2 regions of the Metabacillus sp. 84 genome follow, and region 2 is predicted to be linked to the other one. Evidence: riboswitches for the same ligand, from Rfam matches in the RefSeq annotation. Region 2 holds a riboswitch; the other holds the start of a gene.
What was found. A riboswitch is a leader RNA that binds a small molecule or an ion and turns the genes downstream of it on or off. The one in region 2 is predicted to bind S-adenosylmethionine.
Positions count from the first base shown of each region.

Region 1: linked by a shared signal. The riboswitch ahead of metK (methionine adenosyltransferase) and the one ahead of ACQCV8_RS19095 (M14 family zinc carboxypeptidase) in region 2 are both predicted to bind S-adenosylmethionine.

Region 1 is NZ_JBNILN010000002.1:60,147-75,305, reverse strand. It holds gene ACQCV8_RS04935 (alpha/beta hydrolase) at 1-167, opposite strand, end outside; gene ACQCV8_RS04930 (gamma carbonic anhydrase family protein) at 278-799, shown strand; gene ACQCV8_RS04925 (phosphatase PAP2 family protein) at 1,082-1,642, shown strand; gene ACQCV8_RS04920 (glycosyltransferase family 4 protein) at 1,679-2,821, shown strand; gene ACQCV8_RS04915 (dihydrolipoyl dehydrogenase family protein) at 2,990-4,402, opposite strand; gene ACQCV8_RS04910 (CDP-alcohol phosphatidyltransferase family protein) at 4,415-4,996, opposite strand; gene ACQCV8_RS04905 (TVP38/TMEM64 family protein) at 4,989-5,651, opposite strand; gene ACQCV8_RS04900 (ABC transporter ATP-binding protein) at 5,648-6,583, opposite strand; gene ACQCV8_RS04895 (ABC transporter permease) at 6,588-8,240, opposite strand; gene ACQCV8_RS04890 (ABC transporter substrate-binding protein) at 8,221-9,456, opposite strand; gene msrB (peptide-methionine (R)-S-oxide reductase MsrB) at 9,578-10,744, opposite strand; gene ACQCV8_RS04880 (sensor histidine kinase) at 10,748-11,791, opposite strand; gene ACQCV8_RS04875 (response regulator transcription factor) at 11,788-12,483, opposite strand; gene metK (methionine adenosyltransferase) at 12,786-13,982, opposite strand; SAM riboswitch class I at 14,191-14,319, opposite strand; gene pckA (phosphoenolpyruvate carboxykinase (ATP)) at 14,884-15,159, shown strand, end outside.
Region 2 is NZ_JBNILN010000018.1:27,016-42,174, forward strand. It holds gene ACQCV8_RS19065 (hypothetical protein) at 39-248, opposite strand; gene ACQCV8_RS19070 (MFS transporter) at 369-1,589, opposite strand; gene ACQCV8_RS19075 (hypothetical protein) at 1,798-2,337, opposite strand; gene ACQCV8_RS19080 (DsbA family oxidoreductase) at 2,361-2,996, opposite strand; tRNA gene ACQCV8_RS19085 (tRNA-Val) at 3,141-3,213, shown strand; gene ACQCV8_RS19090 (hypothetical protein) at 3,451-3,891, shown strand; gene ACQCV8_RS19095 (M14 family zinc carboxypeptidase) at 4,359-6,713, opposite strand; SAM riboswitch class I at 6,794-6,899, opposite strand; gene ACQCV8_RS19100 (GNAT family N-acetyltransferase) at 7,174-8,046, shown strand; gene ACQCV8_RS19105 (LysR substrate-binding domain-containing protein) at 8,157-8,921, opposite strand; gene ACQCV8_RS19110 (LysR family transcriptional regulator) at 8,912-9,082, opposite strand; gene hpaI (2,4-dihydroxyhept-2-ene-1,7-dioic acid aldolase) at 9,241-10,167, shown strand; gene hpaE (5-carboxymethyl-2-hydroxymuconate semialdehyde dehydrogenase) at 10,188-11,711, shown strand; gene hpaB (4-hydroxyphenylacetate 3-monooxygenase, oxygenase component) at 11,715-13,187, shown strand; gene hpaD (3,4-dihydroxyphenylacetate 2,3-dioxygenase) at 13,204-14,190, shown strand; gene ACQCV8_RS19135 (fumarylacetoacetate hydrolase family protein) at 14,204-14,977, shown strand; gene ACQCV8_RS19140 (fumarylacetoacetate hydrolase family protein) at 14,974-15,159, shown strand, end outside.

The DNA of each region.
Region 1 (15,159 bases), on a different contig from region 2:
CCGCGCCTTCTCGTTGAAGTCCCCTGTCCGGGCAGATCTCCCATAATGACGTTGTAGCCGGCACATCTCCACATTTCAATCAGCCATTTATAGCGGCGGTGATGCTCTGCAGCCCCATGGATCATCACAATCGCAGCTTTCGGACGGTCAGCTTCCCATTTCCACATGTGAATTCCTCCATTAATCTCAAATCTTATCCTAGAGTCCTTACAACCCGGTTTCAATTTTATTATAATGTACTTAGATTCCCCTAATTACAGGAAAGGATGTTTAGCAATTGATCTATCCCTACAAAGATTCTATCCCTCAAATAGCCGATTCTGCGTTTATAGCCGATTATGTGACCATTACGGGAGACGTAACGATCGGTAAGCAGTCCAGCGTCTGGTACAACACTGTCATACGGGGGGATGTCGCCCCAACGGTCATTGGAGACCGGGTGAATATCCAGGATCAGTGCTGTCTCCATCAAAGTCCAAATCGTCCGCTTATAATTGAGGATGATGTAACGGTTGGACATCAGGTTATACTCCACAGCTCCATTATCAGAAAAAACGCTCTGATTGGCATGGGCTCCCTGATTTTGGACGGAGCAGAAATCGGCGAGGGGGCTTTTATTGGTGCAGGCAGCCTCGTCCCGCCGGGTAAAAAGATCCCCCCTCATACTCTTGCCTTTGGCAGGCCGGCAAAAATCATACGGCCCCTAGAGGAAGCTGATGTAAAAGATATGGAGAGGATCCGCAGAGAGTATACGGAAAAAGCCCAAATTTACAAGCAGGCTGTCCCGTTAAAAAAATAAGGTAATTCATTTTATCATGGCAGGGCGGCAAGGCAAAAGCCATACCTGCCTGCCATGCTGCAAACGCTGGCCGGAATGGCAGCCGGCTTGGCTGATTGGATAAAAAGCTTTGCTTAGTTTACTAAAAAATTCTGGCTGCTGCTGAAGAACTGGAAGAATTTTTTACTGAACTTAAAGGAAATGAAAAAAAAAGATTGAATTTCTTTACAAATTCTTATTATTAACTAAATATTTCTAAATTAGAATAGTATAAAAGGCGTTTGTAAAGGAGCATCTGTTTATATGAAAACCAAGCTGATTGCAAACATGTATGATTTTGAGTGCAAGCTTTTCCGAAGCCTCAACCGGCACTTCGACAGAAAGTTTCTCAACATGTATTTTCGGAACATCACGCACGCCGGAGGAGCGACTCTGACCATCGTCATGTGCTTAGCTATAATTTTCTTTACTCAGGGTCCGGTCAGGTGGGTAGCCATCGCCAGTGCCGCTTCCCTTGCGATAAGCCATATACCTGTCGCCATTGTTAAAAAAATGTACCCAAGAAAACGCCCTTACATTGCACTGCTCGAAACGAAGGTTCCGGCTAATCCGCTGGAAGATCATTCTTTTCCATCCGGCCATACGACAGCGATATTCTCAGTCATCATTCCATTTCTTCTATTTATGCCGAGTCTTGCACTGGTCCTGATCCCTTTAGGAATCAGCGTGGGACTGTCACGCATTTACCTTGGGCTTCACTATCCTTCTGACGTGCTGGCAGGCTGTCTGCTCGGCACCTCGACCAGCATCATGACCTTTATGCTGGTCAGCAAGTGGTTTCCGAATTTTCTGCAGTTAACCTAATTGATTCGGTTCGACTTTAATGTCTGGAGGGATTCGATGAAAATCGCATTGTTTACCGATACGTATGCCCCCGATGTAAACGGGGTTGCCCGTACATTAAAACGGTTTACAGACTACCTTGAAGCCAATGGCCATGAATATCGTGTGTTTGCACCCGAAAGCACGAAGGAAAGCCTTTTTTCCAGTCACATTCACCGATTTGCGAGCTTTCCTTTTTTCCTGTATCCAGAGTGCCGCGTAGCGTGGCCGAACATGCTCCAGGTAAAAGGTGAGCTTCAAAAATTCCAGCCTGATCTCGTCCATATTGCTACCCCCTTCAATATCGGGTTCTGCGGCATGCATTATGCAAAAAAGCTGAACATACCCATCGTCGGCTCCTATCATACAGATTTTGATCAATACCTCGAATACTATGATCTGCAATTCCTGTCTAAAATTTTGTGGAAGTATATGCACTGGTTTCACAGGCCCTTTAAAAAACTGTTTGTTCCATCCCCCGCTACATTAGATCAGCTTAAATTACAAGGCTTTCCCAATTTGAAGATCTGGGGAAGAGGAGTGGATTGCTCTATGTTTTCTCCAAGCCTTGAAGGCTTTGATGTCCATGAGGAATATGGGATTAAAGAGCCTTTCATTCTCTCCTATGCGGGCCGGCTTGCTCCGGAGAAGGACATCGAAACGCTGATGAAAGTCGCCAAGACACTGCCGGCACACTTGAAAGAAAAGGTCCACTTTTTAATCGTCGGCGATGGCCCTTCTAAGCTTGAAATGATGAAGGATGCACCGGACAACATGACATTTGCGGGATATGTAAGCGGTCGAAACCTGGCAAAGATCTATGCGTCCTCTGATTTATTTGTTTTCCCATCCCCGACTGAGACATTCGGCAATGTTGTATTGGAGTCCCTTGCTTGCGGAACCCCGGTCATTGGAGCGAATTCCGGCGGTGTGAAGAACATTATTTCTGAAGGTAAAAATGGACTGCTTTGCGAGCCCCGGAATCCTGAAGCTTTCATCGGGGCGATTACAAGCCTGCTTGAGAACCATAGTCTGCGAGAGCAAATGTCCAGACACGCCAGGGCTTATGCACTTACTCAAACCTGGAGCCAAATCTTTGACGGATTGCTGAACGAGTATGAAGAAGTGGCTGTTCAGCGTGATGAAGTCCGCTACGCATAATCTCCTCAGCCGTGCTTAAACGGCTGATTTTTTTATATTTATATAGTATGGGGGTGGTTTTCAGTACAAAAGTACAGCTGAAAATGTGCACCCTCATTCCTCAAGGATTTTCTATGCCAAATCAAGTTTTTTACAGACAAAAAAAGGGCTGGATACCAGCCCATCCTTTTACCTGAACCACTTAATATAACGTCCTGCCCATTTCTTCAGCGCTCCATCAAACAGCTTTTCTCTCCAGTAAAGGTCAGCTGCTGATTGGATAGCAGCAGCACGGTTTGGATAGGGGTAGACCATTCCTGAGAGGCTTCTCAGCTTTTTCCCGCTGCTTTTCGCAAAAACGACGGTTTGCATCCAGTCTCCTGCCCCTTGTCCGACTGCATGTGCCCCGAGAATATTCCCTTTTTTGTCCATGATCAATTTAACAAAACCGGTCTCTTCTTCTGTTACGAACCGGTCTACTTCCTCCAGTTTCTTTTTGTAGACGGTTATTTCCTCCCCCTGTTCTTTGGCCTCTTTTTCTGTTAATCCGAGGTGGAACACTTCGGGGCGCGTGTATACATTCCATGGCATGTTTTCATAGGAAATTTTGCTCTTCACTCCAAAGACGGCATTTTGGACAATGGTTTTGCCTTCCTGACCAGCTGCATGAGTGAAGATGTATTCCCCGGTCACGTCGCCAGCTGCGAATATATGCTTTTTGCTTGTCTGAAGGTAGTCATTTACTTTAACATGCCCTTTTTCATTCAGCTCAACTCCTGCGCGTTCCGCATGTAAGCTCTTTGTATTCGGCACGCGGCCCATAGCAAGAAGGATGTCGTCCACTTCAAGCATTTCTTCCCGCCCGCCGCTTTTCAGATGGAGAACCTTGCCCTCACCCGAAAGTGTAACCTTTGCAACCTCTGTGCTCGAAAGGATGTCCAATTCCTTTGACAGCTCCTCAGTCATAAAGTCCCTCACATCATCATCTTCTTTTGAGAGGATTTTACCGGAGCGGTCAATGATTGTAACCCGGCTTCCCATTCTTGCAAAGGCTTGCCCCATTTCCACACCGATTGGCCCGCCTCCGATAATCGCTAATCTATTCGGGAACGCATCCATTGTAAAAATGGTTTCATTTGTCTGAAAACCTGCCTCCTTCAGTCCTTCAATGTCAGGAGAAAGCGGGCTTGAACCAACGGCAATTACGATCCGTTTTCCTTTGAGAATTTGTCCATTTACCTTAACCTTATGAGCCCCGGTAAATTCAGCCTGGCCATGGAAAATATGAACGCCAAGCTCTTCAAAGCGTTCATCTGAATCATGATGCTGGATGGTTTCAACTGCCTTTTGAACAGATTGTTTTATCCCATCAAAATCTACATTCAGTTCAGTCCCGTATTTTAGAGCTGTTTTCTTCCCTGTATAAAATTCATTCGCCTGGTGAATAAGGGCTTTGGATGGGACACAGCCGACATGCAGACAATCGCCTCCCAGTGTTTCACGCTTATCGATTAAAGCGACTTTTGCTCCGAAAGATGCTGCACCGGCTGCAGCCGTAAGTCCTCCTGATCCTCCGCCAATCACAATCAAATCATATTTCATCGTCTCTTCCTCCTATTTCAGTATTCGCTTTGCTTCAAATAAACGCTGAAAAGCGGTGAACATCTCAAGTAAAAAGAAGAGCAAGGTGAACCAGATAAGCTGGCCGCTGAGCAGAATCATCAGCGAAAAAAGGATAAATCCTTCTGTCCTCTCTGCGACTCCAGCTTGATAATAAAAGGACTTGACTCCTTGTTTTTCACTCAGCGCACCAACCGTCAAAAAGATCGTCATGGAGATGATAATGGAGCAGCTTAAGAGAAGCAGCGCCCATTGAGCCTCCGGAAAAGCTGCGGCAAGCCCGAGAATGACACTGATTTCTACGACTCTGTCAAAGGTGATATCAAGAACCGTTCCCCATGCAGAAGGCTTCGTTTTCCTTGCCATCGTTCCGTCCACTGCATCCAAAAAGCCTGACAGCCATAGCACCAGTACTGCAAGCAGAGGCTGACTTAAATAAATAAAAAGACCGGAGGAAACACCAATTAAAAAAGCGATTCCCGTTACCTGATTTGCAGAAAGCTTCCACTTTAGCAGAATGGAAGCTGTTCCTTCGATTACCGGCTGGACATATTTCCTGCCATGCGTATCAAGCATCCTTTTCCACCTCTTCATCCTGACCGGGAAACAGCCGCTTTTTTACTCTCTTTCTAAATAAAAGAGGAAGAAGGGCCATTACCGCAAATATTGCAATCGCGATATAGAGCGTTGACCGATTATCCGCTGTAAAGCTTGAACCCAGAAAGTTATAAGCGAACGTTCCAGGTATAATTCCAAGGATGGTAGCCATTAAAAAGGAAAACCAGCGAATGGAAGCAAGTCCTGCTACATAGCTGATTAAATCAAAATTCACAATGGGAAGAAGGCGAAGAAGGAGAACATATAAAAATCCATTCTTCTCTATTGCTTTTTTCACTGTATCGATTCGGCCGGAATCAGGTATGATTTTTCTTCCAAACTGCTTTGAAAGGAAATAGGCCAGCATGGCTCCGCCAGAAGCGCCGGCGAGCGTATATAGGAAGCCGGATACCGGTCCGAATGCAAGCCCCCCCGCCAGCGAGAGGATGGAGGCAGGGAAAAGAATTACCGGCCGGACGGTGTAGATAAGAATGTAAACAACCGGTCCCGCGGCCCCTAATGATTGAATCCAGTTCTTGATCATTTCCGGGTTCAACTTTAAATAGGTCTGATTAAACCAGAGGAGGAAACTGGCTGCTGCTGCAAGGATCAGCAGTCTTACTGTTTTTTTCAATGTCTGGTGTGCTCCTCTCCTGTTTTGCTTACATACACCGTTTGGCCCTCTGTCAGGGGCTCAGCACTATACAAGGTAATTTGCTGACTTTCAACAGAAATTCTGTAGAAAACGCGGCCGTATTTATACACCTCATTCAAAACGGTTCCTTTCCACCCATCTACCGCAGGCTGCTTTAGGATGTCAAGTTTCAATGAGGGAATAAACTCATGATTGATAATCAATCCGTCGCCGTAAAACGCGGCAGCTGTTTCATTAGCCGGATTCAAATAAATATCGCGCGCTTTCCCTTTTTGAAGAATCTCCCCGCCGTGGAGAATGGCCAGCTCGTCTCCTATCATCGCCGCTTCCTCCATATCATGTGTAACAAAAATCGACGTTATGTTTTGTTCCTTGAGCAGGCTCTTGACCCAAATCCGAAGCTTATCTCTAAGGAGTGGATCCAAACTTGCAAACGGTTCATCAAGGAGGAGGAGCTTTGGATCCATGACAAGGGCCCGTGCCAGCGCAGCCCGCTGCTGTTCACCGCCTGAAAGCTGGTCGGGATAACGGTTTGCAGCGTGCAGCATTTCTGTTTTATCAAGCATTGCCTGCACCTTTTTTCTTCGGGTTTCCTTGTTGATTTTTTTCAGTTTTAATCCATATTCTGCGTTTTCAAAGACCGTCATATGCGGAAACAGAAGGGCCTGCTGAAAAACGAGGACGACCTCTCTTCTTCTTGCCGGAACTGCTGTCACGTTCTTGCCGTTTAAAAAAATCTGTCCGGAATCGAGATGTTCCAATCCCGCCAGGCATTTCAGCAAAGTGGACTTTCCAGTACCCGAAGGGCCGATAAGGGAGAGGATTTCACCTTTTTCCATTGTAAATTGTGTCCGTTCCAGGACTGGCTGAGATTTATATTGCTTTGTCCCGTCAAATGTTAGATAGGGCATTCCATCACCTTCCTTTATAAGCAGCGGTCAACCGGAATAAAGCCTCGAAAACCAGCCAGACTCCAATTGGAATAAGGGCGAACAGGAACGAGAAGGCTGCCATTACAGCTGTATCTGCCTGTTCAAAATAAGGGAAATAAACGAGCGCTAAAGTGAGTACATTTCCCCCGCCTATTAAGCTGGTTAAGATATACTGTCCGAGAGAAATAACAAAAACTAAAAACGCAGATGCTCTAAACGATGATATCAGCAGCGGCAAATGAATGGACCGAAAGATTCTCCACTTTGACGCACCAAGTGTTGCTGCTTGTTCCTCCCAGCTCCGGCCCATCTGCTCGAAGCCTGCCCTGAACATTTTAATTGTATAGGGAAGGGTTGGAAGCAGCTGAATCAGCACCACCCCGCTCCATTCATTTGCAAGTCCGAGGCGGATCAGTGAAATATGGAGTCCCATCGCAACCAGCAGCGCAGGAACTAAGAGCGGTGCAAGCAGGACTGTCTCTGCAATTGCTTTGCCCCTGAAATCTTTAAATGCCAGAGCTTTCGCTGCAGGAATGGCAAGCAGAAAATTCAGCAGCACAACTATGACGCCAATGGCAACCGAAGTCCAGACAGACTGAATCAGCAACGGGTCCTCTGCCAGCACACTCCATGCCCTTAGCGACCAAGCGGATTGAAGCAGATTCTGAGGGTCCCTGTTCAGTATACTGCTCGCTAATAAGGCGGCAATCGGCATAAACACCAATGCTAAATAAATGGTTAAAACAGGTGCCGAGCCTTTCTTTTTAAAAGGCGTTCCGCGAAAGGAGTCATTGCGGATCCTTCTCGTTCTTCCCCATAGAATGTAAAACAGGATCGTCAGAAGCAAAATGAGCACGGTGATAGAAAGCATTGCAGTATAAGCAAGCGGTCGCTGAGACCAGTCACCGTTATAAAACCAGTCGAAAGCAAGGACTGAGATCATTTTTGGATAGGTGATCCCGAGCAGCGCAGGTACTTCATAGGCCGTCAGAATAAAGGCAAATAAGATTAGAAAGATTTCACTTATAACCGGAAAAATCACCGGCCATTCTACTGTTGTAAACACATCCCGCTTTGAACCGCCAAGCGTAATAACCAAGTCACGTCTGCGGCCGTCCATATCCAGGTAGACAGGCAGCAGCATCAGAATGACAAATGGAATTTCTTTCGTCACATACGTAAGAATAATTCCAATTCCCCATTCATCCCGGATCAGGACAGGAAACTGTTCCTTCTCAAGCCAGCCAATCTGCTGAAGAATCTGCGGAATCCATCCTGTCTGGTCAAGCAGCAAAAGAAGCATGTAGCCCCATACAAAATGGGGGAACAGCAGCGGAGACCAGGCAAGCAGCTTAAAAAGAGGGCGCCGCAAAAACGGGGCTATCTTTCTTGTAATCCATAATCCTATGAAAATTGAAAGCAAGGACGAGAAAAAAGCAATGAATAAACTGTAAATAAATGACATTGTAAAGCTTTTATCTCTCCAAACTTCAGCATAAGCATGAAAAGAAAAGGTGGTTTCCTCCCTCAGGCTCTCCAAAACAGCAAAGAGAAGGCCTGAGAGGATCATGATGCCCGCTACAAGCAGTGCGGGCATCACGCCGCCTGGAATTCGTTTATTTTTGAACCACTTCATTCGTCCAGTTCTCCTTTAGCCAGTTCACATATTGTGAATCAATCTCAGGCAGGAATGCATCCTCCAGCTCCTCAGGAGACAATACACTTTTCCCCCGATCGATTTCATCGAAGCTTTCTCTCTGTTCCTCTGTCAGCTTTGAGTAATCAAGCGCTGGACTTTCGCCCCAATATTCAGGGGAAAGCTTTTTAATCTGGGCTTCAGGAGAGAGAAGAAAATCAATGGATACTAAAGCTGCTTCTTTATTCGCGCTGTTTGCCGGGACAGCCAGGAAATGCGTGTTTCCAATAGAACCGGATTCGAGGACAAAGGATCGGGTGGTTTCCGGAAAAACCCCTTTCTCTATTAAGCTTTCTGCTCTCGCCTCATTGTACCCCATGGTCATGGCAACTTCCCCATTTGCATACAGTTTATCCAGCTCGGTTAAATCATTTGGATAAAGCTTTCCTTTTTTCCAAAGATGAGGCTCAAGCTTATTCAAGCTTTCCCATAGCTCCTTGCTTCCTGAATTGGCATATTCCTCATCAAATCCCTTATCAAGAAGCGTTTTTGCGCCCCCTGCCGACTCATAAAACAGATGGCGGATGAAAGCATTCCCGGTAAAGTCCTTCGGATCGGGATAAGTAAACTGTCCTGGATTGTCCTTCGCCCATGACAGCAAATCCTCTATTGTTTCGGGAGGATCCTGCACTTTTTCAGAGTCGTAATGAAACACAAATTGAACCTTCCCCCATGGTGCTTCGTAGCCATCCGTTTTAAGGCCGAAGTCATAGCGGTTTTCGAGGGATTTTGTATCGTAGTATTGTTGATAGTTTGGCAGTTTTTCAGTGATTGGTCCAAAAAGCAGATCATTTTGTTTGGCATTTTTAAAGTTTTCTCCGTTTAGCCAGACAAGATCAATTGTTCCCTCTGCCTGTCCTGCACGCTTTTCCGTTTCAAGCTTCTGTAAAATTTCCGGGGTATCCATTGGGATACGCTCCAGAAGTATGTTTTTCTTTTCTTTCAAGACAGGCTTCACATATTCATCGATATAAGCATTGATCCCGGGGTCTCCCCCCCACATATGGAGCCTGATTTTTTTCCCGCCGGCTGCTTTTTCAATATCCGCCCATCCGGCATTGAGAATATCTGTATTTGCTTTTTCCACATTCGCATTAGAAGAACAGCCTGCCAGCAGCATAATTGATAAAAATAATAACAGGAATCGCTTCATCATATATCCCCTTTTTTGTTCATTTCGACCATGATATGTACCCCAAAAGTCCTACTCCGAATCAAATGATTGCACACGCGTTATTATTAACCGGGCTGGCCCTTCCAGAGCCAGCCTCTAAATCCTACTCAAAATCCTGTATGAATTCTTCATATCCTTCTTTTTCTAAATCTTCTTTCGGTACAAATTTTAAAGCCGCGGAATTCATGCAATAACGCAGTCCTGTCGGCTTCGGTCCATCAGTGAATACATGGCCAAGGTGAGAATCGGCATATTTGCTGCGTATTTCCGTCCTTTTCATGAAGAGAGTGTTATCTTCTTTCTCAATTATATTTTCAGGAACAAGCGGTTTTGTAAAGCTTGGCCAGCCCGTGCCGGAATCGTATTTGTCCTTAGAGCTGAAAAGCGGCTCTCCGGAAACAATGTCGACATAGATTCCTTCGTCTTTTAGATCATGGTATATATTATTAAATGCTCTCTCTGTTCCGTCCTTCTGAGTCACTTTGTATTGCTCAGCTGACAGCGTTTTTTTCAGCTCTGCATCTGAGGGCTTCTTGAAGTCCGCGTAATCAGCTGTTTCATTCGATTCTTTTGAAGCCTGCTCTATTTTTACTTCACGGTCCCCTCCCCATACTTTATCAAGAAACTGATCCCGTCCAGAGTTGCTGCGATAAAATTTGTACTGAACGGAGCTTTTTTTGTAGTAGTCCTGATGGTAATCCTCAGCTTGATAAAACGTGCCTGCTTCTCTGATTTCTGTTACGAGCTTCGAGTCAAACCTTTCCGATTGTTCAAGTTCAGTTTTTGATTTTTCAGCAGCCGCTTTCTGCTCTTCACTATGGTAGAAAACGGCGGATAAATACTGATCCCCTCTGTCTACAAACTGCCCGCCGTCATCTGTAGGATCAATCTGTCTCCAAAATACCTGCAAAAGCTCTTCATATGTGACGAGCGACGGATCATACACGACCTGTACTGCCTCTATGTGTCCAGTTGAACCGGAAGATACATCTTTATAGGAAGGATTTTTTGTTTCTCCACCGGTATACCCGGAGATAACCTCGCTTACCCCTTCAAGCTTTTCAAAAGGGGGTTCCATGCACCAAAAACATCCGCCGGCAAATGTCGCAACCGCCTTTTTCCCATCCGTTCCTTTTTCATCGGTTCCGGCTGCTGCAACCGGCTGTGTTTCATGAGAGCGCTTCGTAAAATATTCACCAATATTCGGCATGACCGCAAATAAAATGGCAGCTGCTCCCGCAATGATCAGAATAGGCATCCACATCTTCATTTTTCATTCTCCTTCCAGTATTAAAGGGATGGTGAACCAAAATTCACTTCCCTTGCCTTCTCTGCTGATAACACCGATTTCTCCACGGTGAAGTCCAATAAATTCCTTTGCAATCGCAAGCCCCAGCCCTGAGCCTCCTAATGCCTGGTTTCTGGATTTTTCAGCCCGGTAGAACCGTTCGAAAATCCTTAACTGGTCGGCTTGCCTGATTCCAGGACCCTCGTCCTTGACCGAAAAAAGGATTTGATCCGCTTTTTTTTCTGCTTTTAAGAGGATTAAGCCCTGGTCCGGCGAATGGCTGACTGCATTTTGAATCAGGTTGGAAAGGACTCTCATGATCTGTTCCCGCACCATGAATACCGGGGGCAACCCTTCTTCAAGCTGGAGTTCCAAGCGAAGCTGCTTTTCCTTTAAAATGAGTTCCAATGGCTGAAGAACGTCCAAAATGAGCTGGTCGGCATACACTGGCTCCGGAAGAAACGGAATCATCTGACTGTCCAGCTGAGACAATTCGAATAGCTCCTGAATCAGCTTGCTTAAACGGACAGCCTCTTTCTTTATGGTGGATAGATACTCTTCCTTCTCCCGCTCATCCCTCACCACTCCGTCTTCCAGCGCTTCAACATAGGAGAGAATGGAAGCTATTGGGGTACGCAAATCGTGAGAAACGTTAGCAATCAGCTCTGTCTTATAAGCCTCGGACTTTTTCACTTCCATAAACATCCGATCCAGTTTTTCAGCCATTTCATTAAAATGACTTCCGAGCTCCTTAATTTCGGCCGGTCCCTTTTCGGAAATCCGGACATTAAAATGACCGTCTGACATTTTCTTTGATTCCGATTTTATTTGGTTGACCGCCTTCATGAGCGGTTCTGTCAGGAAAAAGTGGGCCAGAGAAGAAAGAACCCCTGCTGCAAACGTCATAATTGTTAAAATCAGGATGGAATCATTTGGAATCGACATCTCCACAAAACTGATCAGCAAAAAAATCAAAATCAAGGATGTGCAAAGAAAATTTGCTAAAATCAACAGCGTTCTGATTCTCATAAGATGGAACGCTCCAGCTTGTAGCCAATTCCCCAAACCGTCTTAATAAATTGCGGTTCTGCCGGATTTTTTTCCAGTTTTTCTCTCAGTCTTCTGATGTGAACATTCACCGTGTTCCCATCTCCTGAGAAATCGTATCCCCACACCTTCTGAAGCAGCTGGGATCTTGAAAACACTTGGGAGGGATGACTCGCCAGCAGCCATAGGACATCAAATTCCTTAGCAGTCATTTCCACAAGAACCTCACCTGACTTTACTTCTCTTGCAGATGAATCAATGGTAATCGTTCCGAACGTAATAAAATTCGTTTCAGGCCTCTTACCTTTTGAAACCCGTCTAAGCATGTTCTTTACCCGTAAAACAAGTTCTCTCGGACTGAAGGGCTTTGTCAGATAATCATCTGCTCCCAACGTGAGGCCCAGAATTCGGTCTCTTTCCTGACCAAGGGCTGTCAGCATGATAATTGGGACATCCTCATCCTCCGCCCTGATTTCTTCTGCTGCAATCCACCCGTCTTTTCCGGGCATCATCAGATCCAGAATGATTAAGTCCGGCCGGCCCGAACGCCACTTTTCTACCGCTTCATATCCATTTACTGCTGATTCCACCATGTATCCTTCCCGCTCCAAATACCGTCTGCATACATCAAGGATGGATGGTTCATCATCAACAAGCAAAACCTTCTGCATCAATCCCGGCTCCTTTTACGATCTTTCCTATAACTATATCCCAGCATCGGCATTATGGGTACTAATCATGCTCTCGGCTGTATGAATAGAGTACCCGCTGAAAATTATAAAAGAATAAGCAAAAGATTAAATTTCTATGAATTAATTTTCGAAAAGATCCGCTCCCTAAGAAAACGGATGAAAGCGTAAAAAAGATCAATGCAAAAATTGGCAGCAAAAAGGCCCGAAACCAATTGGTTCCGGGCCTTGCTTTTCGGTTCAGGATCAATGAAGCACTATATCAGATGCAGGCCCATTTATACCTTCTATGAAAGAATGGTACGAAGCGCTTCTGCTTTGTCTGTCTGCTCCCAAGGCAGTTCTACATCTGTACGTCCAAAGTGACCGTAAGCTGCAGTTTGTTTGTAGATTGGACGGCGAAGATCAAGCATTTTGATAATCCCTGCCGGCCGAAGATCAAAGTTTTGGCGCACTGCGTCAACTAGAGCTTCTTCACTTGCTTTGCCTGTGCTGAATGTATTGATCGAAATGGACACAGGCTGGGCAACACCGATCGCATAGGCAAGCTGGACTTCACATTTCTCTGCAAGGCCTGCTGCTACAATGTTTTTAGCCACATAACGGGCAGCATAAGCAGCAGAGCGGTCAACCTTCGTCGCGTCCTTACCGGAAAACGCACCGCCGCCGTGGCGTGCATAACCGCCATACGTATCAACAATGATTTTACGTCCAGTCAAACCAGCATCACCTTGAGGTCCGCCAATAACAAAACGGCCTGTCGGATTTATGAAGTATTTGGTGTTTTCATCGATAAGTTCAGCAGGAACCACCGGCTTAATCACATGCTCTTTCAGGTTGCGCTGAATCTGCTCCAAAGAAATTTCCGGGTGATGCTGGGTGGAAATAACAATGGTATCAACGCGAACCGGTTTATCGTTCTCGTCATACTCAACTGTTACTTGCGTCTTTCCATCCGGGCGAAGGTAAGGCAGAATTTCTTCCTTACGCACTTCTGCCAGTCGGCGGGAAAGCTTATGTGCAAGAGAGATTGGAAGAGGCATAAGTTCTTTTGTCTCATTGCACGCAAATCCGAACATCAAACCCTGGTCCCCAGCACCAATTGCATCAATTTCCTCATCTGTCATGGTTCCTTCACGGGCTTCAAGTGCCTGATCGACACCCATTGCAATATCTGCAGACTGCTCATCAATGGATGTAAGCACTGCACACGTTTCAGCATCAAAACCATACTTGGCCCGTGTATAGCCGATGTCTTTAACTGTTTCACGGACAATTTTCGGAATATCGACGTAAGTTGAAGTTGTAATTTCTCCAGCAACCAGGACAAGACCGGTTGTTACGGATGTTTCGCAGGCAACACGTGCATTCGGATCGTTAGCAAGAATCGCATCCAGGATTGAATCGGAGATTTGGTCACAAATTTTATCCGGGTGTCCCTCCGTTACGGATTCTGAAGTGAATAGATGGCGTTTAACTGACAATGTAATTCCTCCTCTGAATTTTCGGCTGTTCTATTGGCAAGGTTCAGTTATGTACTTCCCCTCTTTGTTTGAGACGGAACTCGTTCCCTTTTCTTATCTTTAGCTTTATGTTAAGAATCTTTCCCTATAAAATCGGAAAAAGATTCCAGACTGCATAAAAAAACCCTTCCTTCTTAATAGAGGAAAGGAGTTATTATTCAGCCTTTCACTCTTATCGCTCAAGGACTACAGCCTTGCGTCAGGTTAGCACCTTTGCATGAGAGAAAACCGAAGTCTTCCGACCTTGCAGGTTGCTGGGCTTCATAGGGCCTGTCCCTCCGCCAGCTCGGGATAAGAGAATCCGTTCAAGGACATATAATACCTCAATTTTCCCGTAAATGTCAACAAAAACTGAAAGGATGTTTTTGAACGAAAAAGCATTTTTGTATGCGCTCTCCCTTAAAACAGAGGTATAATGTTGGTAGAGCTGGACATGGTATGGAATTGAGAGCCATTTCCCGCCTTATCCGGGAGGACTGGCTGCGGATGCCGGCCCGCGAACCTCCGTCCAACAGTTTGACTGGATTTCGGCATATTTTTGCAAACGCATTCAATACCCGGCTGGCGGTACAGGCTTTAAGCGGGTAAATGCCCTTGTCGAAGCGCTCCGCCGGATTTACGGACGCTGCAATCAGCTTCATCTTGTTTACGGGCGGGGACGGCACGGTTTCGAGCGGTTCCTTAATCTATTTTTTCATGACCATACAAGTTCAGCCAGCTCCGCTAAACATTCATTTTTCAGCTGAGCACTGGCAATTCGTAAGGTGGAGCGTAAAATACATTAATTAGTATAGACTATTACCTTAAATGTGTTATACTAATTATAGAAATGACTTTATTACGAGCAAAGGAAGGTATGGGGATGAATTCACTTGCCGCAACAAACGAGCTTTCGCTTTTACTTGAAGGGGAAAATGTTTCATTAAACTTATCAGTACCGCAGCTAGTTGAAAAAATTCTGTCAAGGAACGAAGCCGTTTTAACATCAACCGGTGCCATCCGCGCAACGACCGGTGCCTATACAGGCCGTTCGCCTAAAGATAAATTTATTGTTAAGGAAACGAGCGTTGAAAACAAAATTGATTGGGGCGCTGTTAATCAGCCTATTTCAAGCGATGCTTTTGAAAAGCTTTACCAG
Region 2 (15,159 bases):
TCTTTTATGAGAAATCGGCACTTTGTGAAGTTTGCACGTTATCGTGATGCTTTTGGGGGCTGGCATACATCGCACTTACGCTGGTTGTTGTTCTTGAATTTGGTAAAGGTTTTTTCAAATTGGCTGCCGCATGCACATTGGAATAGCAGCTTTTGAGAGAAACCATGATATTCCGCAGTCAGAAGCTTGCTTTCAGAATTTTTCCTTACAAATTCGCTGATTGTGCCAATCGTCCATCGTTTGTTCATTCGCATACACCTCTATAATTATTCGAAATGCGAAGATTTTTCTTTGCATCCGTTTGTTTAACATTGAGTGGTTTAGTATAACACGGTGTATGTCTGAATGAAATAGGGAACCATTTGAATTTAGTTTGCCCCTTCTTCTGCAGCATACATTGCTTTTGTGGCCGCAGAGGGCGGCTTCATCACTGCTGCCAGAAGAAGAATGGAAAGAAGAATCATTGCGGCGGCTCCCGAGACGATCACAGCCCTAAGCGGAAACCAGTCCCCGGAAATTCCGATCCCAAGAACACAAACGATTTGAAAAAGGGAAATTAACAATCCAAGTGCACTCCCCACTCGTCCCATTATGTCCGATGGCACGTGGTTTTGATAAAATGTCCAGATTCCGGTGTTTGCAAAAGCCATAGAAAAAGCAAGAATGAAAAAACCTGCGGCAGCCCATAAAAAGGAGGAGGAAAGGGAGTAGATGAAATAGCCTCCCGCAATCAGCATGCCACCCCAGCCAATCAATGCTGATGGCTGCAATCTGTTCACAGCTAATCTATTGATAACGGATCCCGTAAGCAATCCTATACCTGAGATGCTTACAAGCATGCCATAGGCGCTTTCGGAAAGCCCTAATATTTCCTGAGAAAATACGGCTTCCTGAGAGTCGAGAGCGGCTGCCATCATCATGAGTCCGCTGTACAGGAGATAAACAGCCATCACACTGCGCGCTGATTTCATATACCTCATCACCATTCTCCAGTCACTGGCCAAAACAGCTAACGAGAAATTTTTCCCTGGAGGATGTGCCTTCATTTCCAAGCTTGGCAAGAAAAAAAGCAGCAAACCCGATAGGGAAAACGATAAAGCGTTCGCAGCAAAGGCAAGCTCCGGCTTTCCAGCCATAAACAGCAGTCCCGCAAGAGCCGGACCCAATATGAAAGAACCGGACCAGGCAAGACTTTTGTAAGAGTTAAACACTTGCCTGCTTTCAGAAGGGATCAGCTTAACCGCGTAAGCAGACGCTGCCGGATCATAAAACGCATCCGCCATACAAATCACAAATACGAGCGCATAAATAACCGGAAGGGAAGGCGTGGTTAAAAGAAGCAGGACCAGAATCGCCCTGGCAAAGTCAAGTCCGATCATCAGATTTCTTTGAGAATAGCGGTCTATCAGGCTTCCAGCCCAAAACGAGGTCATCATGCCGGCTAGCGGACGAATGATGTACAGCCCGGCAACCGCTGCAGCCGAATCGGTCATTTGATAGACCAGCAAATTTAAAGGAATAAAATAAATCCAGTCACCAAGATTAGAGATTCCGGTGGAGCTTAAGAGAATGGCTGCTTTTCTGTTCATCAGAATCCCCCTAAATCGATATTTTATCCACTTTATACCAAGAGACCTGTGGAGGCAAGGGAAATTGTGAAATTTTAAGGAAAGAAAAAGGGAGAAAGAGCCGATGGGATCCATCAGCTCTTTCTCCTGTTCTTAATCACCCAGAATTCAGGAGGCCACAGGCATGCATTAAAAAGAAAAGGACCTCCGCAAAGAAGTCCGTTTCATTCTATGAGAGTTCCATAAAGTCGATGACGTCTCCGCCATCAAATCCTGCAGCCAATATGACTCCATCCGGAAATAGACCGGCATTGAGCTTAACATATTCCTTCACATAACTAATCACCAAAACTGTGCCAAGGAATAAGCCGGCAGGCAAATGATCCTCTAAAATCTGATAAATCGGTGCAAATACCGGGAGATATTGTTCCACAGATAACGGGGCGTAATCCTTTGAAAAAGCCCAGTCGCCTTCTTCATCCCATTCCTCTGCACCCGTTATGTAAAAGCTTATTGTATCGTCTGTCTCATACAATGCAAAGTGCATTGCCTCGATTTCAGCCGGAGGCTTTTTCTGTTGAAGCAGCTCTGTAAGCCATGTTTCAAACTCACGGTAGCTTGATTCGTAATGTTTTTTCATTTCCTGTATGTGCTCTTTTATGCCAAGCTTCCCTGCGCGATCTAAAGTCCATTGCTTTCCGTCATCCAGTCCGTGAACCTGTTCGATCGCATCATAAATGGCATCCGTAAAGGCTTCCGTCTTTGCCATGATTGATTCACTCCCTCTTTATTTCAGCAGCCTTCTGGTCCGCAGGCATTCCCTGGATTCGCTGCGCCGCCAGCCTGTTCTTCGATAGCCTGTTCGATCGCTTCCTTAGAATGAAGTCCCTGAAGCCTTTGATTTCCGATAATGAAAGTAGGTACCGCTTGGATCTCAGCTGATCGCGCATGATTCAGCGCTTCCTTGTGGTCTTGAACATACGTCCCGCCTGTAATTGCATCCTGAAATGCTGCCTCGTTTAACCCAAGCTCACGAGCGATCCCGGTCAGAATATTCATATCTCCAATATTTAAGCCTTCCTGCCAATAGGCCTTATATACTGCATCTACATAAGCGAGTCCCTCTCCGTGCTCCTTGGCAAACTGGTAGCCTTGATGGGCAAGATGTGTATGCGGAACCGGGTCCAGCTCCATCGGCAGCTCCATCTCAACACCAAAGCGCTTAGCTAGAGGCTGTACCGACTGCTGATAAGCCTGCTGAATGTAATCGCTTTTTGGAGACATCGCTTCCATTGGATATGGACGGAGCTCAAAAGGCATAAACTCCACTTCTGCATCCTTTCCCTCCACAGCCTGCTTGAGCGGGGTATCGCCTATAAAACAGAAAGGGCATACAAAATCAGAAAACACCTGAATTTTAACCGTCATTATTGATTCCTCCTCCCAATTGATAGACCTATTGTAGCAAAAGCAGCGAAGAAACACGATTTAAATGAATAACTTGTTGACAGACAAACGGAGTGGAAATATAATAGAGAAAGTCAGCTGAAAGAGGCTGTCATTACATATTGCGATTCCTTAGCTCAGCTGGGAGAGCGCTACCTTGACAGGGTAGAGGTCGCTGGTTCGAACCCAGTAGGAATCATACGTTGAAAGAGTTGCCTTTTGTGGCAGCTCTTTTTTTATGCAGCTAAACTTAATTCGGCCAATCCATCTATTGAAAAATCAAAGTATACGAAGATCTTCACCGTAATAAGCGTTCAATAAGTAGACAAAACCCTGCTATTTTCTCAATTTTAAATAAATAGGCAAATTTCGTTTATTTTTGTAAAAAAGTGGAGTAGTATTCAGTGTGTACCTACGATACTAAAGGAGGAACAACATGAAAAACAAATTTACAGCATTTATTGCTTCCGGGATGTTGCTTTCAGGATTGGCTCTTCCTTGGTCCGCAAGTGCAAATGAAGTCCAAAAGCCTGTTCAGCCGGCGGTTAAAGGTGTTTATTCAGATGAATGGGTGGATGCCGGGATTGAGAGAAGAAGTACGAAGTTTGAAAAATACTCAGCGGGCGCAGTCATTCAAACGCTTGGATTTGCTTTGAGTGTTCCTACAGCCAGCGTGAGCAACTATTTAGCCGGTCTCGTCAATATGGTCGTCTTAGGTGAATACAAAGTCGTTTACTTAAAGGATCATAAGTCTTTCAGAATGGCAGGGGCGACGCTTCAGGTAAAGCATGAGATTGAAGTGTACTCAGACAGCCACTATCAAAATAAAATCGGCGAGTATGAAATGATCACGAATGATACGGGCGGACCTAAATAAATGAACGGGAAGAGACTGGAGTGAACTCCAGTCTCTTGTTCTATTAAATGGAAATGAAAGAGAAAAGTAATCTTGGATGTAGATGCAAAATGAGCAGGATGATTGAGCGGATTGGGAGAGAATATTTTCGGTCTTTTTAGTCATTATTTTAAGCAAGTTTTGTTGCCTGGAAGCCGCTTTGGGTGTGCAAGCCACCCGTAATGGTCCTGAGTTGAGCAATTACATGGTTTCAGTTGGCTTTTTGGCTGGCCAAGGGGGCAATTGAATCATATCGACCGAGATTGTATTTTATCGACCTAATTTCGGCCGATATCGGCCGAAATTATTTTTTATCGGCCGAAATTTTATTAAATCGACCGTACTTAACCACATATCGACTATTCGTCAAATTTCGCGGCGGCCAGGAAAGCCCGGCCTTATTTTCTCCTCAGAAACGAAAAAGAGCATCGGAACCGATGCTCTTTTTCCTATTGATTATGAAAGACGGCATTTGAGATGAGTCTGAACAAATAATCTGTATGGTTTCTAAAGCCAGCTTCTATTCCTATTAGAGTGACCTGCTTATCTTTTTCGTGCACAATAACCGGCTGACCTTTAGCTGCTGAACGGTCTTTCCAGTGGCCGGCCGTGAAAAAGCTGTCTTCATTGGCAAAGGAGGCGGCAATGGTTGTATTTTCAGTGCTGGAAAACCAAACTGGCCCATATACGAAGCCCTCATCATTCTTGCTGTAGCCAGCTGAGAGAGGCGTTGAATGATAATCCACTTTCACAATTCCATTGCTGCTGGAGAAGCCTTTGTTGATTTCCACTGCTGTCAGCCCTGCGGATTTGGCAGCCTCTGCCCCTCCTGCTCCAATCGCAATAAAATGACCGCCTTGCTCCACAAATTGCTTGATTTCTTTATTGAATTTTTTCAGCTCCTCTTCACTTGATAACCCGAATTCTTTATTTGCTTCGCTTAAATTAAAGGAAGTAAGGCTGCTGCTTCCGCTGTATATAAAGGTGTCAAAGTCGTTCAATCCTTGCTTGGCTGCGTCCCTGGGATGAATTTCCGTTACATGGAACCCGAGACGTTCCAGAGCAAGTTTTGTACCTGAATGGGATTGAGCCTTTCCGATTCCGCCATCTTTTAAAATGGCAACTTTATGTTCTTTTACCGGCTCTGCATCTTCAGGAACTGGTTTTGAGCGTAAGGTTAATCCGGAATTCCGTACAGCCTTCCTGAGAACTTTTCCTTTTCCGTCCGCGTAAAAATTCCCATCGGGATCTTTATTAACAGCAATTCCTTGTTTTATGAGTGAATTGACTAGATGGACTGGATGAACAGATGTATTCGGAATAAAGTAGGGACCACTGCCAATCAATTTTCCGCGTGCACTTTTTTCACTCACTTCCTGTGTTTGAACAGATAATTCCTCTTCACTTTTAATCGCATCAAAGCCCCAAAGCTCAGACAGGTTCCAGGCTGCGATATCATACATTGCATCAATATCGTCAGTGATGTCCTCTCCTTCCCATAGGAAAGCGTTGGCAAGACCGGCCTTTGCCTGGTTAAGATCAACAATGTAGGTTCCTTTTTCGTAGCGCTTGCCCTTTGCACGAAACGGTTTTACAGCCTGCTCAACTTCCACATCGTTCTTCATTAGATGCTGCACAGCCTTTAGAACAGCGGTGTTGTCCGTTTTATTTTCCGGGATAATGTAGCTTTCAGGATAGAAGCCTTTTTCATTGTTTGGGTGTTCCCCTTTAACCCCGCGGTCAAAAACTTCCAGCTGGTCATGGAGCATCGCCTGCTTATTTTTCAAAGCAAATTGTAAAGCACCGGTTACGGCATCAACCTGCCATTTCACACCGTCCCAGTCATTTGCCGGTGCTTCCAGTGTATAGCCGAGACCGCCATGGAGCATGGCATAGGCCGGAGTATAAATGGGCGGATACACATCCCAGCCTGATTTTGAATCTCTAAGTGGAATATGAGTTCCCTCCATTGTTTTGTATAGGTCCGTTTTATACCCGGCTTTGCTTCTGACTAGGTTGGATTCCATCGCTTCAGCCTGCTGATTCATCCATTTATAAAGCAAATCATATTCATAATTCGGATTATGAGGCGGTGTACCCGGAAGAATCAGTCCGGGGTGCTTTTCTTCACCGCGCTGTCTTACGTAGCCGTGAAGGTCCAGAAGAACGAGGGGGTTAAGCTCCGCAATTTGCTTGACCACTGCCTTCGTTTCGGGCTGGGATTGGGTAATGAAATCCCGGTTTAAATCAATTCCGTTTCCATTAAAACGGGTAGCGTCCACCCGCCCATCCGGATTGGCATCGACATTGATAACGAGTGTAAAGTTCTTCAGGATGTCTTTTGTTTCCCGGTCATTTTTAAATCCGAATCGTTTAATCAAGCGGAGGGCTGCATCTGTACCGACAAATTCAGTTCCATGGATCGAGGCATGGATCAGAATAGGAGGCTTGATATCCGGGTTCGCTTTCAGGTAGCGCTGTGCTTTCTCGGGATTCTCATTCATCAGTTTCCGTAATCCTTTATATTTCAGCTGACCATGCTTCGATTTAGTATCTGAAATGGTAACGGTGTAGAGGTTTTTCCCGGAAGAAGATTTCCCTGTAATGTCCAATTGGATGCGGCTGCTTTGTTTTTGGAAAGCCTTTAATTTCCCTTCGAGAGCGTCATACGTTGTGTAGTCGTATTTCTCTGAATTGAAAAGGCTGTGTTTTCTTTCTGCCTCCTCAGCCAATGCCGCTGAAGGCAGCAGGCTTCCAATCAAACTCACACTTAGCAATAATGATAAAAAAGGTTTTTTGATCATTTCTGTCCTCCTAAACTTTTTTCAACATAAAAAGCCCCTTTCCAGAAAAGAAAGAGGCTTTGCACACAAAGGAATCCTCTCTCTTATCTGTCAGCTGAATGCTGCAAGAATTAGCACCGTGTTGACGATCATCAACCGGTTGCCGGGCTTCATAGGGCTTGTCCCTCCGCCTGCTCTTGATAAAAGAGTGTTCATATTGAATTAGTTCGAATTATAAAGGTTTCTAGGAAAGGGTCAATACATTTAGGCCAAAATGGTCCTTATGGTTTACAAGGAAATGGTAAAATAGGAAATATGCCCGTAAGAGGGCAGCAGTCAGAAGATTTGTTTTCCTCTGTCGCGAATTCATACGGGCAGCAGAATAGTCATTCGAAAAAAGCCAAAAAAGGAGAGCATGATCTTGAGCGAAGTATCGATTGAAAAAGCAGCTTTAGCAGATTCAGAGATTCTAACCAGCCTGATGAAGGAGACCTTTGACGCGGAGGCCCGAAGATGGCTTGCGGACAGTGACCCTTTCAGAGATTTCAATATCCAGCCACCGGGTTACCGATCGATTCACATGACGGAGTATAGCATTCAGGAACTCTCGTATTATAAAATACTTCATCAGGATAAAATTGCCGGCGGGCTTATCTTAACCATCTCCGGGAACATCTATGGCAGAATTGACCGTATTTTTGTAAGCCCTTCCTTACAGGGGAAAGGCATCGGTTCAAAGGCCCTTCAACTATTGGAAAAGGAGTTTCCACAGGTCACTTCATGGGAGCTGGAAACATCGAGCAGACAGCTGAATAATCATTATTTTTATGAAAAAGCAGGGTTTCAGAAAGTATATGAATCGGAAGACGAGTTTTGCTATGAAAAGCGAATGGACTCTGAAGATCCTTCAGTAAGAGTCCGTAATCAGGACTTGTCCGGCAAGCATTATGAAGATTGCAGAATGGCTGGAAGCAAGTATTATAAGGTGGATTTAGCGAGCAGTTCAATTGGCAACAGCAACGTTATGAATACTCATTTCAGCAATTGCAACATGAGTGGTACAAAATTCCAAAATATAAATTTCAGAAGCAGCCTGCTGGCGGATTTGAATCTCTCAGGCAGCCGGTTCGATCACGTTACGATGGGCGGAGTCCAGTTTAAAGATACGAGCCTTGATGGGAACGAGACACCGCTGACATTTGAAAGGTGTGATTTAGCAGGGGTCCGGATGGCAGGCTGCAGCTTAAAAGGTGCAGAGATTGACCAGTGTGATGTGTCTGATATGAAAATTAACGGGATTTCGGTTCAGGCTCTGTTCGAAGCATATGAAAGAACTGTGAATTCAGGACGATAAACCAAGCCCTATGCGCTTAAGGGCGGAGTGGCCAGTACCGGCTTTGAAATAACTCCCCTGATGGAGTTGAAACCGCTGAACCTGACGTCTCTGATCCCTGATTACAGGGGTCAGAAGCTGTCACCCTTTGATGTGGTGGTGGTCCGCACTGCCTGCTTATCATCCCCGCTCCCCAAAAATGTTTCACGGAACCGTAACGCTTTCTTCGATAAAGACCGATTCTTCAGCCAGATCAGTGCACAATCCGACCGGATTTCCCCGTTGCTTATCGAGACCGCCTTTAAGCCGCTGTCCGGAAAGGAGTGAAGGGTGGATTCTGGCAGAATGGCCGCACCGACACCTTCACGGACAAGCGATAATAGCATGGCAGCATCAGGACATTGGCAGACAATTCGGGGTTCCAGCCCGAGCTGCTGAAATTTGTTCAGGACCAGCTCATATAAACCAATTCCGCTAACACGGTGGAGGAGCATAAGCGGGAGTCCTGCCAGGTCTTCCATAGCAGCGGTTCCGTTCATTTTCCAATGCCCGGGAACAATGGCAACGAAGGGATCTTTGGAAAGAGGGAGAAAGTCAAAATCGTCCAGGTCAAGCGGCAGGCGGACCAGGGCTAATTCGATGGTCCGGCTGCGTAGATCCTCTGCCAGCCTGAAGGAATCTCCTTCGTGAAGGCGGAAAGAAACATTTGGAAAATGCGTGCGAAAAGAGCGGATTCGTTCAGGAATGAAGGAAAAACATGTTTTAACGCACCCGATGGAAAGCAGTCCGGTCAGACCGGCGCCCGCTTCCTTCACTTCAGAAACAGCAGCATCCATTTGAAGCAGCAGCGATTGGGCGCGGTCATAGAGGATGGAGCCGGCATCTGTCAGCTCCATTTTTTGCCGTTTCGTTCCAGCAGCAGAACGCCAAGCTCTTCTTCAAGGGTTTTAAGCTGATAGCTTAACGGAGGCTGGGCCATGTGCAGTTTCTTGGCAGCGCGGGTGACCTGGCCTTCTTCGGCAATGGTGCAAAAATAACGAAGCTGCTTAACGTCCAATCTCCTCATCCCTTCCATACTTTTTTTGTATAGGATTGCTGGAATTTCGGTATTTTTTCTATATCGTAGCACATGATAGAGTAGAATTGTAAGCGTTTCCATATAAAGTGAAAATTTATGGGTCCGGCTGATCGATCATACAAAAAGGAGAGAGTGCTTTGACTGGATATGAGGAGATTAAAAAGAGATTACGAGGTTCAATCGCTCCTGTTATTACCCCATTCCATAAGGATGGGTCGATTGATCTTACAGCGCTTAAGGATTTAATCCATTGGCATATTGAGAGCGGGAGCCACGGGATTTCGGTTACAGGGACAACGGGCGAACCAAGCTCCCTGACGGCTGAGGAAAGGGTCCGGGTAATGGGAGCTGCAGCAGAAGCAGTAAACGGCCGTGTTCCGTTTGTGCCCGGGACCGGATCCGTCAATCATGAAGAAACCCTTTATTTAACGAAAAAAGCACAGGAACTTGGGGCGGATGCAGCGATGGTTATTGTTCCTTATTATAATAAGCCCTCCCAGCATGCCCTTTATAAACATTTCAAAGCAGTGGCAGAGTCCGTTGAGATTCCCATCATCATTTACAACATTCCTGGCCGAACAGCTGTAAACCTGGAAGTGAAAACGCTGGCCCGTTTAGCGAAAGAAGTTCCGGGCATCATCGGTGTAAAAGAATCCAACAAGGATTTTGAGCATGTGAACCGGGTGCTGCTTGAATGCGGAAGAGATTTTCTGCTTTATTCAGGCATCGAGCTTCTTTGCTACCCGATGCTCGCTATTGGCGGGGCGGGTTACATTAGTGCTACGGCCAACATTGAGCCGCGAAAAGTGGCTGAAGTGTATAATGCCTGGAGTGAAGGGGATTTGAACCGCGCTTTAAGCCTCCATTATGAGCTAATGCCGCTGAACGATGTTTTATTCAAAGATACCAATCCGGCACCGCTCAAGGCAGCGCTTGGAATGATGGATAAAATTACGCCGGTTCTCCGCCTTCCGATGGATTTGCCGTCACAGGAGCTTCAGGATGAAATTCGCAGTGTTCTTAAAAAATACGTTGACCTGCCTGAAGGGGCAAAAGCTCAGTAGAGAAAGGAGGGAAAAGCAGGATGACCATTCAGTCCAAACCAAATGCAGCCGGAGCTGAGCACAAACAGCTCCAGCATGTGAAGCATTACATCAATGGGAAATTCATCAAATCAGAACAGACATTTGAGAACGTTAATCCATATACGAACCAGATCATTAACCATATTGCAGAAGGCAGAAAGCAGGAAATGGATTTAGCTGTTTCGTCCGCTAAGCGAGCTTTTGAAGAGGGGCCGTGGGGCTTTTTGAAGCTGGAAAAGAGGATGGCGTACATGGAGCACATCGCAGCATTAATAGAGGAAGAAATCGAGGAACTTTCCTATCTTGAATCTTTGGATACGGGTCTCCCGATCTCCCAAACTAGAAAAATGGCCTCGCGTGCTGCTGAAAATTTCCGGTTTTACTCAAGAATGGTTCAGACGAAGCTGCATGGGGAGGCCTATACAGCAGATGACCAGTTTCTCAATTATACAGTTTACAAGCCGCTGGGGCCTATTGGGTTAATCACCCCATGGAATGCGCCGTTTATGCTGGAAACATGGAAGATTGCCCCGGCGCTTGCCACTGGAAACACGGTTATTCTTAAACCGGCAGAGCTTTCTCCCCTGACTGCTGGCAAGCTTTCGGAGATCATTCATAAGGCAGAGCTGCCGCCAGGAGTATTTAACGTTGTTCACGGTTTTGGTGAAACCGCTGGCGCAGCGCTTGTGTCCCATCCGGATGTGAAGGCGATTTCCTTTACGGGTGAGACAAAAACAGGCTCTATCATTATTAAAAATGCAGCAGATACACTAAAGAAAACCTCGATGGAGCTTGGAGGAAAGTCTCCGCTGATTGTGTTTGAAGATGCGGATACCGACCGTGCGCTTGATGCAGCAGTGTGGGGGATTTTTTCATTTAATGGTGAGCGGTGTACAGCCAATTCACGCCTGCTCCTGCACAAGGACGTAAAGAGTTCATTCGTAGAGAAGCTAAAAGAACGAATAGAGAACATCGTTATGGGGGATCCCCTGAATTCTGATACTCAGCTTGGTCCTCTTATCGGAGTAGACCACTGCAGGAAAGTGAAGCGCTATATTGAACTGGCGGAAAAGGAAGGCTGTGACGTCGTTCAAGGCACGGTGCCGGAAAATCTAATGGATGGAAACTTTGTTCCGCCAACACTGCTGCTTAATGCGATGAATGAGATGAGAGTATGCCAGGAGGAAATTTTCGGACCGGTCATGTCGGTCATTGAATTTGAAACCGAGGAAGAAGCAATCCGGCTTGCAAACAGCGTGCCCTATGGCCTCGCCGGATACGTGTGGACAAATGATCTGAAACGGGGACATCGCGTGGCACAGGCTGTAGAAGCAGGAATGCTGTGGATTAATTCGCATAATGTACGTGACCTGCGGATTCCTTTTGGAGGCATGAAAGCAAGCGGGATCGGCAGGGAAGGCGGGCATTATGCTATTTTTGAATTTTATTGTGAGCCAAAGGTTATTCATACAGCGCTCGGGAATCATCACATTCCTCAGTTCGGAAAAAGAAAGGAGCTGTAATCAATGCCGGCTAAAACAGGAAAAGAATATATCGACCGCGTTGACAGTGCCCAGGCAGAAATCTGGATTCATGGAGCGAAAGCCGAGGGAAAGATATCGGAGCATCCTGCATTTAAAGGGGTGATGAAATCTCAGGCCGAGCTGTATGATATGCAGCATGATCCCAATAAAAATGAGTTTATGACTTATGTGTCACCGAAGACAGGAGAGAGGGTCGGGACTTCATTTATGCAGCCCTCAACAAAAGAGGAGCTGTCGGCAAGACGGAGGATGATGCAGGAGTGGGCGAGATATCACGGAGGCATGATGGGGCGCTCACCGGATTATATTAACGCTGGACTAATGGCTTATGGCGCGGCGGCTGAAATGTTCGGAGTACAGGATCCTCTTTATGCGAAAAACATGCTGAATTATTATGAATACGCAAGAGAGAACGATCTTTCGCTGACCCACACGCTTATTCAGCCGCAGGTTAACCGGGGTGTCAGTGCCTCCCGGCTGTCCGATCCGTTTACCGCTGCGAGAATAAAAGAAAAAAAACCGGATGGGGTCTTGATTAAAGGAGCAAGGCTTTTAGCAACTCAAGGCGGCATAACAGATGAAATCATGGTCTTCCCTTCCACCCTGCTAAAGCAGTCGGAGGAAGAAAACCCGTATGCGTATGCCTTCTGCATTCCGAATAACACACCGGGTCTTAAATTTATCTGCCGGGAATCCTTCGATTACGGAAAATCAGATTTTGATCACCCGCTCGGGTCCCGTTTTGAAGAAATGGATACGATTGTTGTCTTTGATGATGTCCTTGTGCCATGGGAACGTGTTTTTTCTCTGGGAGATGTAGCGGTGTGCAACCAAGCATACACAGAAAGCAGCGCTGTTGTTCATATGACACATCAGGTAGCAGCTAAAAATATTGCGAAAACAGAATTTATCCTCGGTATCCTGCAGCTTATGGCAGAAACGATCAACATCGGACAATATCAGCACATCCAGGAGAAGATTTCTGAGGTCATTATTGCACTTGAAACATTAAAGGCTTACTTGACAGCTTCTGAAGCCAATGCAAAGCTTGACCGCTGGGGAACGATGACCCCGGACTTTGCCCCTCTTAACGCTGCCCGGAACTACTTTCCGAAAATGTATCCGCGCTTTACTGAAATCATGCAGCTTATGGGAGCAAGCGGTTTAATGGCCATTCCATCAGAGGCAGATTTTTCTTCAGAGATCCGCCCTGATTTGGATCAATACCTTCAGTCTGCAACCGGGGATGCATACAGCCGCGTAAAGCTTTACCGCCTTGCCTGGGATGTATGCATGAGTTCCTTCGGGTCAAGACAAACCCTGTATGAACGGTTCTTTTTCGGCGATCCGGTGCGGATGGCGAGCGCACTTTACAGCGGATACGAAAAGCAGGAGCATGTAGACCGGGTTAAAGCCTTTTTGGACCGATCTGCTGAACTTATTAAGAATAACTAGAAGAGGGGGGAGGGAAATGACCGATTTTCATATTATCCGTCTGGCCCGCTCGGTGCTGAACGTGAAGGACTTGGAGCGTTCCAGGGAGTTTTACGTCAAAGCATTAGGGTTTGCGGAAACTGAACACACAGGTGAAGCCATCTATTTAAGAGGAATGGAAGAGCATACCCACCATAGTCTGGTTTTGAAAAAATCGGAAAAACACGGAGTGCATGCCCTTGGCTACAAGGTCAGATCAGAAGAGGATCTAGACCGGATTCAGTCCCTTTTTCAGGGTAAGGGACTGAAAACGAAGTGGCTTGAGAGGGGAACTCAGCATGCACTTGGAAGGGCGCTTCACGTCCATGATCTTTCCGGAATGCCTATTGAGTTTTTTTGCGAAATGGACGCCGCTGAGCGAATGCTTCAGCGCTATGATTTATACAGGGGTGCAAGAGTACAGCGCATTGACCATGCGAATTGCTCAGTTCCTGATGTGGAGGCTGCGTCCGGGTTTTATAGAAATGAGCTTGGCTTTTCCTGCTCGGAGTATACCGCCACAGAGGACGGGAGAATCTGGGCAGCCTGGCTTCACCGGAAGCAAACGGTACATGATCAGGCCTTTATGAATGGCGAAGGACCGCGGCTTCATCATATTGGCTTTTGGCTTCCGGATCCAATGGCGATCATTCACTGCTGTGACGTCCTGGCCTCTATGGGGTATGCCGGGAGCATTGAGCGGGGGCCCGGGCGGCACGGTTTATCCAATGCTTTCTTCCTGTATTTGCGTGATCCGGACGGATACCGCATTGAACTTTACAGCGGCGACTATTTAACAAGCGATCCGGATTTCAAACCCATTCGGTGGGATCTGAATGACCCGAGACGGCAGACCTTCTGGGGAACAAAAGCACCGGACAGCTGGTTTAATGAAACATCTCCGTTTCTGGATATAGAAACAGGCGAACCGATCCCGGTATCGGAGCCGGCATTAAAACAGCATAAGCCGGAATTTATGATATAGGAGGGGAGGATAAATGATCAAAGCAGCGATGATGAAAATCCCTGGCTCTTCGTTTTTGCAAGAAGTAAAGGTAAACGATCATGGAGATGTATTTCTGTATGGAAAGGCTGCCGTCACGGACAGGCGCCCGCTGGAATGCCCGATTATCGGAACGGTTTACGGTACGCTCTTAAACTTCAGCGGGGAACTGGAAGCACTGGGGGAGTCTATTTACAAGGCGCCTTACGAACAACCGCCAAAAGCTCCTGTTTTGTATATCAAGCCGGCTAATACCCTTACTGGGAACCTTTGTCCGGTTCCAATCCCAGAAGGTGAACGAGAGCTGCAGACTGGCGGTGCACTGGGCATCGTTATCGGGAGAACAGCTTCCAGAGTGAACGAAGAGGAAGCGCTTGAGTATGTAAAGGGGTATACGGTGGTTAACGATCTGACTATCCCCCATTCAAGTGTGCACCGGCCGGCTATTGTACAAAAATGCCGGGACAGCTTTTGTCCGGCCGGTCCATGGATTATCATGCGCCAGGAGGTGCCGGATCCCGGGGCACTCTCCATTCAAGTTTATGTGAATGAGGAATTGAAGCAGGAAACGGCAATGTCTGGGTTAATCCGTCCTGTTCAGAGCCTGATTGCTGAAGTAACCGAATTTATGACCTTACTTGAAGGTGATGTCCTTCTGGCTGGCGTCCCGGGAAATCCGCCGAGGGTAAAGGAGGGGGATGTTGTGAAAATCAGCATAACCGGCGTAGGAACACTGGAAAACCGTTTCATAAAAGAGGGAGAGCTATGAAAAGAGCGAGAGTAGCGTATGGGGGAAGCATTCACGAGGCTACAGAGAAAAATGGACAAATTATCCTGGGCAGCGGAATGACCGTCAAGGAAGAGGATGTCGTCTGGCTCCCCCCGCTGGAACCGGGCACGATTTTTGCCCTTGGATTGAATTATGCCGATCACGCTAAAGAACTTGCTTTT